2 regions of the Paenibacillus sp. alder61 genome follow, and region 2 is predicted to be linked to the other one. Evidence: predicted binding sites of a transcription regulator. Region 2 holds the regulator's gene; the other holds the start of a gene.
What was found. The regulator LexA, encoded in region 2, represses DNA repair genes until DNA is damaged. The targets are predictions, from matches to a motif close to CGAACATATGTTCG.

Region 1 (4,995 bases), on a different contig from region 2:
TAGAATAATTCCGGGGCTTATGTTTATGCCTCTGCCAAACAGGATCCGCCGGCTCGCATATGCCAAGTCTCCACGACTCCCCGTCATGCAACAGACCGAACAGGACGTCCGGCTGCCTCATCTCGGCCGTGCCCCGAATATGAGCCCCGACCGTTCTCTCCAAGCGGCGCTGGTCTTCGTAACTGCGAGGCGTACCGTTTTTGAGATATTTGACTTTGAAGGTCTTCCCCTTCAAGTCAAGTTTCTCCGCAAGGGATAAAACCTCCTCGAGCGAGCCGCTTCTGGCCAACACCCTCATTTCCATGGAAATGAAAGGGCTCCGGCTCGCTCCGATAGCGGTTTTGCTTTCCATAAAGGAATGTGCTCCGGGCTCTTGCCCAAACAAGCTGCGAAGCTCAAGCCTGCACAATTCTCTCTCGTTCTCGTGGCACGCATAGGGGTAGATGTAATTGTAACTACTTTGAGAATTCCGATACCAATCCACGTTCCGTCTCCTTCTTCACATTGCTCTCGCTTGGGGCAATTTGGCCCACGTAAGGCAAGGCTAAGCCATACAGGCCTTACATCCTCTGAACCATTGTACCAGAAGATCGCGGCTTACCGTAAACGCTTCGGGGAGGGGGCCGCCGATCGATGGCTCTGCTGCATTTCCGTTAACTGTGCCCAGTAACGTTGGGGCATATGGGAAAGCCTGGCCCGGGGATTATTTCTTTCCCGGATCGCCACCGTATCATAAAATTGCTTCCACAGTCTCCGGTATGACATCTCCTCTTGGCTCGGCTCGGGCAATACAAGCTCGTCCAGACGAAAAAGTCCCACCCGTTCTGTAAGCGGACCCTCCTGCTTCTGCATCAATGCTTGTCCATGAGTCTTGTCATAAATCAGAAACGATTCCCTCCGGTACCGATCGCAGAAATGGGAGGCCAGCAGCGGCAGCACCTGATTCTTGGGCTCGATAATTGCGACAAGAATATCGCCATAATCCGAGAACCGAACGAATCCCAAATAAGCGTGACTTTCCGTCTTTAAATGCTTTACCGCCTTCCGCAGCCGGTGGACCGTATCCTCCGTCAGCATATTCATAACCGTACGTCCATATTGAAAGCCAAGCCTCAAAAAACGGTACAGCAGCAACTCCTTATCGGCCACGCAAGTAAGAAAGCCGCAGCGGATCAGTTCCTGCGCGTCCGGACCGATTTTGGCGCCGATTCCCTTGTAGACTCTGGAAGCCTTCACCAAATCGGTCTCGACCCATACCGCATCGAACAGGGTATAAAGACAATCGTCACCCGGCCGTATGTCCACCGCCTCTTCTTTACGGTCATAGCTTTCAAACACACAGCTGAGAAAACCGTCAAAACTGCCGTCGTAAACGTAAGCGGATTGGCGGGTCCAACTCATGTCGCAATCACTTCCGCCCCCTTGCCCGCCGCGAGTTCTTCGTCGCTGAACAGCGTAAGCTGCTCCACCTGGGGCTTAGGCAGATACAAAGAGATTTCCTTCTTGGACAACAGGGATCGCAGGATTGTGCTTTCATTCACTTTCAACCCTTCAAGACGCCTGCCGGAGCAGGTAATAAAATATTGCGCTCGCTTCAGCACGACCCCCAGCTTCTTTAATCCGGCAAAGTCCAAACTTCCCGCTCGCCGCGCCGTAACGATCCTCTTGGCGCTTCGCACGCCGATTCCCGGGACCCGCAGCAATGATTCGTACGGGGCCTGATTGATCTCCACGGGGAACCGGTCGATATGGTTGACAGCCCAATGGCACTTGGGATCCATAAACGGATTGAAGTTCGGTGTTCTTTCATCCAGCAGTTCATGGGCTTCGAATCCGTAAAACCGCAGCAGCCAGTCCGCCTGGTAGAGCCGATGCTCCCGCAGAAGCGGCGGCTTGCTGTCCAGCGCCGGAAGCAGCGAATGTTCCACCACCGGCGTGTAAGCGGAATAATACACCCGCTTCAACTCGTATTTGCGATACAGCGCCTCGGTCAGCGTCAAAATCTTCAGATCGCTGTCCGGCGAAGCTCCTACGATCAACTGTGTGCTCTGTCCTCCCGGCACAAACTTCGGCGCATGCCGATACTTCACCAAATCCGTACTGTTCTCGCGGATGCCCTCCCGAATCGCCGCCATCGGCCGAAGGATCGTCTCCTTGCTCTTATCCGGCGCAAGCTGCCGTAAGCTGTCCCGGGACGGAAGCTCAATGTTTACGCTCATCCGGTCGGCAAGCAGTCCCAGCCTGTTCACCAGTTCGGGATCACTTCCGGGGATGGCCTTCACATGAATATAACCCGAGAATCCATATTGATTCCGCAGCAGTTCCAGCACCCGGATTAATCGTTCCGTAGTATAATCCGGACTCTTGACGATCCCCGAGCTTAAAAATAATCCCTCGATATAGTTCCGGCGGTAAAAGTTCATCGTAAGCTGCGCAAGCTCTTCCGGCGTGAACATCGCCCTGCGGGTATCGTTGGAACGGCGATTAACGCAGTATTTGCAATCGAATATACAACTGTTGGTCATCAGAACTTTCAACAAAGAGATGCAACGCCCATCGGCGGCAAAGCTGTGGCAGATTCCCGACGCAACGGCGCTCCCCAACTTACCGTCTTGGCCCGCTCTCTCCCCTCCGCTGGAGGAACAGGAAGCATCGTATTTGGCGGAATCCGTCAAGATCGTAAGCTTCTCCAGTACATCCATTAAAGCGATCTCTCCTTTTGGAATCATTATAATACGAACATTTGTTCTTGTAAATACAAAATATTCCATAATTCTTGTAAGAAAAGTGTAAGGTTTCTTTAAGATCCTTTAAAGGCAAATCGATGGGAAGAAAACGTAATGCGGCCTATACTTCAAAGCTGTATAAGCGTCGTTGAGATAGATCCATGAAGGATTGAGCACTACTAAAGAGCGATTGAACTGATGGGAGTGGAATTCGTATGACCAGACAAACGGGGGTCGCCGCCAGAATCCTCCAAAAAACTTTGCTGCCGGTTCTCCTGATGAGTGCTGGAATAAGCGCCTTTTTCCCCATGGCAAACGCCGCATCGACCGCCGCGGCCAATCCGGCCGATTCGGGGCTCGCGGGGAAGAAAAACAACGTCTCCGAGTTCAGGCGTTACTTGGACGAACAGGTTCCGCTATTGCAAAAAAAGTACGGGGTGCCGGGCGTTTCCATCGGCGTTCTTGAGCATGGAAAAATCGGCTACGTGGTGCAATACGGATATGCGGATAAAAAGGCGGGCCATAAGCTGGACGCAGCGTCGCGCTTTCAGGCGGGCTCCATATCCAAAAGCGTTACCGCCTGGGGGATCTTGAGGCTGGCGGAAGAGGGGAAACTATCGTTGGACGACCCGGTCGGCAAACATTTGGGGAACCGGTCGATTCCAGGTGTGGAGACCATTTCGGAGGAGGTGACGATCCGGCGGCTGTTAAGCCATACGGCAGGCCTTGCACCCCATCCCGGTTATCTGGGCGTCGAGCCGGGCCGGGAGCTTCCCACGCCCGAGCAATCCCTCGCGGGGGCAGGCATGTTGAACGAACCCGTAAAATTCGCCTTTACTCCCGGCACGGAAGCGGCCTATTCGGGGGCAGGCTATACGATCCTTCAAATGGTGATTGAAGAGGTATCGGGGCAGCCGTTCGAAGATTATATGGAAAAGCAGGTTTTGCTCCCGCTGGGGATGAACTCCAGCAGCTTCGGCCTAAGCAAAGAAGATAGAGTCTCCCTGACCAAAGCCTACGGATATTTCGGACAAGAACTGCCCGACTACCGATTCACTGAACGGGCTGCCGCAGGGTTGATCACCACCGCCGGAGACTTGATAAAGCTCATGCAGGCGAGCCTGGACACCTCGAAGACCGGAGGAATCCCCTTGGGGCGGGGTGTTCTAGCTCCCGACCTGGTCGGGGAGATGCAGACACCGGTTTTGGGCGAAAACGGACTCGGTATATTTTCCCGTAGCCTGCCGGACGGCACCACCCTTCTCTACCACCCGGGCGACAACCGGGGCTGGCACGCCTTCTACGGCTTTATCCCCGAGTCCCAAAACGGCTTGGTCATCCTGACCAACAGCGAAAACGGCATCGATTTGCGGCAGGATGTGTATCATGCCTGGATCCGGTTTGAAACCGGGGCACTGCCGGAAGGAGCGGTCGCGCTGGCTCAATCAAGGACCTTGCATCAATGGGTGGCTTATGGGCTTGCGGCCGGTCTGGGGATTTATCTTCTGCTCGCCGCCCTGCGCATCCGCAGCGGCCGCCGCGTGTTTTTGCTCAATCATCCCAAACCGCCTTGTGTACGATTACTGATCCGGCTGATTGTTCTGATCGTTCCGGGCGTCCTGCTATACCTTGGCGCCTACCGCTGGAGCATCATCGGGCTGCAGAGCGGGCTGAAAAACATCGCCCTCGCCGTTTTCGCCTGGCTTGCCAGCCTGCTCGTTTTCGGCTTATTTCCGAAGCTCCCCGCAAAAATGCAAAAAAAGGCTGACGCAGCCTCGTTACGGTGATATCCAAATCACCCCAAAGAAAGCGGAGCGTCCGCCGGAAGCGGGTCTCTCCCCGGTGTGAGAAACCGGGACTGGCAGTGCGCTAGTTAACGTGAACCATAGACAACCTTGCTAACATAGAATTCCTGCATATCTGCATGTTTTTTTCTGGTTTGGAATAAAAAATTCAAAATTCCTGCAAATCTGCAGCAATTTTTGGCCAAACAGGCTCCCTTTTTCTAAAATCGCTAGAAATGTCTGCAGATTTACATCTTTTTTCGAATCCCCCCATAAATCAGCAAAAATACCTGCAGATTTGCATCTTTTGGAGTGGAATAAGTGTTGGAATTGTGCTAGGCCCCTAGCCCTTGGGCCTTTTGATCTCGCCGTGGGTTAAAAACGATTTGGACATCGGCGGACGCGGGACTGCGTTCTAGACGGCGTCCGTCGGCGGGCCGTTTTTCGAAAGACTCCTGATTTACAACAGATTGATTTCTGACAAA
Region 2 (4,995 bases):
GACCGTGAACTCGTATAAACGTCTGGTTCCGGGCTATGAAGCGCCGTGCTATGTGGCTTGGTCTTCCAGCAACCGCAGTCCGATGATCCGGATTCCGGCATCCCGCGGCCTCAGCACCCGTGTCGAAGTGCGGAACCCGGACCCTGCCGCTAACCCGTATCTGGCGCTGGCCGTTATGTTGAAGGCCGGTCTCGACGGCATCAAGAACGAACTGCCGCTCGTGGATCCGGTAGACCGGAACATCTATGTGATGTCTGAAGAAGAGCGCGTGGAAGAAGGCATTCCAAGCCTGCCGTCCGACTTGAAGGAAGCGCTCGGCGAATTGATTCGCAGCGAGATCATTACCGAGGCGCTCGGCGACCATGCCTTGACTCATTTCTATGAACTGAAAGAAATCGAGTGGGACATGTTCCGCACGCAAGTCCATCAATGGGAACGCGATCAGTACATGACATTATATTAATCGAGGAATCCCTTGGGGCCGTAGGCTTCAGGGGATTTTTTGTTAGGGGGCATTTGGCGGGGAGACGGTAAGGATTAGGGGTTTCCCCTATTTTGCCCCCCCGTTAAGCCACACCCGTAAGCCAGCCGGACTTTGCATTTTTGTAACCCGTAATAAAAACATCAGCATACATATAAATCTAGTGCCCTCATCAGATAACCTTGGTAACATAGAATTTCTGCATATCTGCATGTTTTTTTCTTGTTCGGAACATAAATTTAAAAATTCCTGCCATTCTGCAGGTATTTTGAACGAAACCGGCTCGTTTCTCTAAAATCGCTAGAAAAACATGCAGATTCGCATCTTTTTCGCATTCCCTCGGGTATCGGCCATAAATACCTGCAGATTTGCATCTCTTTTAAGTTGGAAGGGGTGGAATGTTCACTAGGCAGGGGAGAGCACTGGATATACTTATAGGCAACTGATGTTAACGTCGTCGTCGTCGTGTACTCGTTACTTCGAACGTAGGAGTTGTTTGAATACAACGTAATCCGTCCGCGTGCTAAACGGTTCCTTGTTGTTATTTTGTTTATTAATTGCTTATTTGGCGGACCAGATATGACGGGGGTTATCTCGCATCGTATTTAACTCCGCGACTGATGAAAATCAAGCTTTTGGGCATGCTAACGCCAAGGAGCTGATGCGATATGGTGTTCGCTTTGAAAAAATACCACCGGCGCAGACTTTGGCTGAAAAAGATCTGGCGGGAAGAACGTTCCGGCATGAAGCGGTATTTACCGCAAGACGATTTGACGACGGTCTAACCAGCCAACACTAAAAAAGGCTCCCCGGCTAAGGGAGCCTCTTCATCATACCATCTAGAATAAATTAGTGCAGGTCGCGGAATAATCCGACGACTTTGCCGAGAATAACCACATTCTTGAGCCGGATTGGTTCCATCGTCGAATTCTCGGGTTGGAGGCGGATATGGTCTCTCTCTTTGTAGAAAGTCTTCACCGTCGCCTCGTCATCTTCCGTCATCGCCACGACAATATCGCCGTTGTTGGCCGTCTGCTGCTTACGAACGATCACATAATCCCCGTTGTGAATCCCCGCCTCAATCATACTGTCTCCGACGACGGAAAGCATGAAGATTTCACCGTCCGAGGAGTATTGCTGAGGTAACGGGAAGTAATCTTCAATATTCTCGGTTGCCGTAATCGGCATGCCGGCGGTAACCTTGCCGACAACCGGAACCCGGGTCACGCTGTGGGCGAACATACCGAGCGAATCGGATTCTTCTTGTCCCAGCAGCTCGATGGCCCGCGGTTTGGTGGGATCCCGGCGGATAAATCCCTTCTTCTCCAAACGGTCCAGATGCCCGTGTACGGTAGAGCTGGAGGCAAGTCCGACCGCTTCGCCGATCTCGCGTACCGAAGGAGGGTAACCCTTCATTCGAACTTCGTTGCGTATAAATTCCAAAATAGCCTGTTGTCGGCTGGAAACCTTGGACATAACGATCATCAACCCCATTAGTAACGTTTGGAAAAATTATAACATAGAACTACCGTTCGTACAAACATAAGTTCTAAACGTTTCTATTAAATACGAACAATTGTTCTAAAAAACTATTGAATCAAACAAGTGTTCGTGTTATATTGATATCAGAAAACAAGAACATTTGTTTGGGAGTGATCGATATGCCAAGATATACTACATACCAAAGTATTTATAATAAGCCGGTTGCCCGCTCTTGGAGGGATGCCTTCGGTTTTTCTTCGGTGGAATGGACCCGGCGCATGATGAAGATTGTGTTTCTACTGATTTTGTTGACGATGACCGGTACGGGAGTGGTTTCCGCTTTTGCCGCCGCCAAAGACGGGGATTCTCATGTCAAGGAAACCGTCATTGTTACGCCGGGAGACACGCTATGGGAGATTGCGGTTGCTCATAAGCCGCGGGGGAAGGATACGCGTGTGTATGTAGAGGCTATTAAGCGGGCGAACGGATTAGCCGTGAGCGATATTCATCCTGGGGACATGCTCGTTATCCCGGATTGATTCCGATAGGCGTGGCTTGTTTAACGGCTTTCTAACCTTGTTTATATATAAGTCCTGTTTTGGTGACTATAGATGACTATATATATGAAGAAACTGAAAGAGCTTGGATTAAGGGCCGCCGCCTTGACAAGCTCTTTTTCTCATGTCAAAGTAAGAATTGTTGCCTTAAGAATAAGGATGACCAGACAGGAGGAAATAAAGTGGATATAGATACATTGGTAAAGCGAATCAATGAATTGGCCCGAAAAAACAAGACGGAAGGTCTGACGGAGGATGAAAAGCTGGAACGGGCACAGCTCCGGGAAACTTATTTGCAGAACATCCGGAACAATTTCCGCCAACAGCTGGAATCGATTGAAATCGTGGATAAATAATGCCGGCCGCAAGGCCTGGCTTACATAAACAATAGGTGTAGGAGGAAAGTTCATGGCTTCATTTGACAGGAAGGTTGAACGCAATCGGGTTCGTATGAACAAGAAAGGGAAGGGGCCTAGCCGGATCGGCGGCGGAGGGCAGGATCCCCGGTATTCGTTAGGGCCCAAAGGGGAAGGCGAGGTGTTTAGGGGAAGAAATATCCTGCTTCCGGGAGTTCTGGTTTTGCTGGCTCTCCTTTATGCGGTCGTGGGGCTGATCGGCAACGCTTCGGAAGTCAACTCGATGTTGTTCTGGGTCACCATTGTTCTTTATCTGATCTTGGCGTTGACGATTTTTCTCAGAAAGCCTTATTTGCGGATTCATAAAGGCTGGCTGTATACGTCCAAATTCAACAGAGACCGCGCGTTGGAAGCTAACAACATCAGTAAAATTAAGGTGGGCCGCGGGAAAATCACGATTATTCCGAAAAGCAAAGACGTCAATTGGGTGTTTTACCGTATGCGCAACCGTTTTGATACAGAGGCGATGGGGGAACGTTTGGAGCAGTATGCCAAACTGCATCATGTGTCCTTTGAGAAGGGATAGGGGATAGCGTAGATAAATATAACATCGGTTTTTCACAATTTTGGGGGAGCGTGTGAAGATATGTCCATTAAAGCGGTATGTTTTGATTTGGATGACACCTTGTTGTGGGATGAGCGCAGTATTAAAGAAGCGTTTGAAGCGACCTGCCTAAAAGCGGGTGAAGCGGCGGGGATTGATCCCGAAGCCCTGGAGGAATCGGTCCGCAAGGAAGCCAGAGCATTGTACGAATCCTATGAAACCTTTCCGTTCACCAAAATGATCGGGATCAATCCGTTTGAGGGATTGTGGGCGACCTTCTCGGCGGGGGAGCAGCCGGAATTCCGCCAGCTGGAACAACTCGCTCCCGTCTACCAAAAGGAGTCCTGGCGCCGCGGCCTAAAGGGGATCGGTGTGGAGAACGAGGCGCTCGCCGGGGAATTGGCCGCGCAGTTCGGCAAGGAAAGACGTTCCCGCCCTCATGTGTATGAAGAAACCTTCCGCATTCTCGACGAATTGAAGGGCAAGGTGAAACTGCTTCTGTTAACCAACGGTTGTCCTGCCCTTCAGCAGGAAAAGCTTGACGGTGTGCCGGAACTGTCGCCTTACTTTGATGAAGTTATCATTTCCGGATCCTTCGGGAAAGGAAAGCCCGATCCGTCGATTTTCCGCCATGCACTGGAACTGCTGGGCGTGGAGCCGCAGGAAAGCTTGATGGTCGGCGACAAACTGACGACCGACATCTGCGGCGGACTGAGCGTGGGGATGGTCACGGTTTGGGTCAACCGGCATGGACGCAGCCGTACCGACGAAATTGTGCCGGACTACGAAATCAAACATTTGGCGGAACTGCATGACATCATCGCGAAATACGCTTGAGGGTTTTGAAAAGAATCGAGTGTAGGGAGGAAAGCGCCATGAACAAAAGGAATGGTGTTTGGATCATCACTTTGACCCTGCTGTTTGCGGTGTTATTAAGCGGATGCGGCAAATCGAAGGGGACGGACCATCATGCGGCGACCGATGCCGATGCGCTTGAACCGATTAAAGTGGAGCTTCAGATAAGTCCCGCTGAAGTGGCCGCAGGGGAGCCGGTCAAGTTCGAAGCCAAGGTCACCCATCAAGGTGAGAACGTGGACGATGCCAAAGAGGTTATGTTTGAATACTGGAAAGACGACACGCCGGAGGGTGAACACAACAAGGAAGTCGTTGCCGGCTCGGGCGAAGGGATGTACGTATTGGAGAAGACATTCGAAGAACCGGGTACATACCATGTCATTTCCCATGTGACCGCTCGGGATCAGCATTCCATGCCATCGAAGGAATTTACGGTAAAATAGTCCGCTTTATAAAAACAGGCTGCTTCCATGACGGAAGCAGCCTTGTTTGCGTTTTAGTCAAGTGCTCGACTTACTTTTGAAAGGCAGGGTCTTCATAAGGGTGAGCGATCCATCCGTCTTCCTCGACAAAGAGACGGACGGCCACTACTTTACGTTCATCGGTCAGAGTAAAGAAGTGAGGCGTGTTTTCCGGTACGGAAATCAAATCGCCCGGGAC

Region 1: a site for LexA is predicted at 2,737-2,750, ahead of LBW89_RS15250 (putative DNA modification/repair radical SAM protein). Genes of this name have one in related genera too.

What each region holds. Positions count from the first base shown of each region.
Region 1 is NZ_JAIUDG010000013.1:86,202-91,196, forward strand. It holds gene LBW89_RS15240 (TRM11 family SAM-dependent methyltransferase) at 1-352, opposite strand, end outside; gene LBW89_RS15245 (TIGR03915 family putative DNA repair protein) at 598-1,401, opposite strand; gene LBW89_RS15250 (putative DNA modification/repair radical SAM protein) at 1,398-2,702, opposite strand; gene LBW89_RS15255 (serine hydrolase domain-containing protein) at 2,942-4,513, shown strand; gene LBW89_RS15260 (MsnO8 family LLM class oxidoreductase) at 4,971-4,995, opposite strand, start outside.
Region 2 is NZ_JAIUDG010000002.1:257,838-262,832, forward strand. It holds gene glnA (type I glutamate--ammonia ligase) at 1-463, shown strand, start outside; gene lexA (transcriptional repressor LexA) at 1,331-1,957, opposite strand; gene LBW89_RS03115 (LysM peptidoglycan-binding domain-containing protein) at 2,143-2,502, shown strand; gene LBW89_RS03120 (DUF896 domain-containing protein) at 2,703-2,876, shown strand; gene LBW89_RS03125 (hypothetical protein) at 2,929-3,462, shown strand; gene LBW89_RS03130 (HAD family hydrolase) at 3,523-4,317, shown strand; gene LBW89_RS03135 (FixH family protein) at 4,356-4,778, shown strand; gene LBW89_RS03140 (1,2-dihydroxy-3-keto-5-methylthiopentene dioxygenase) at 4,849-4,995, opposite strand, start outside.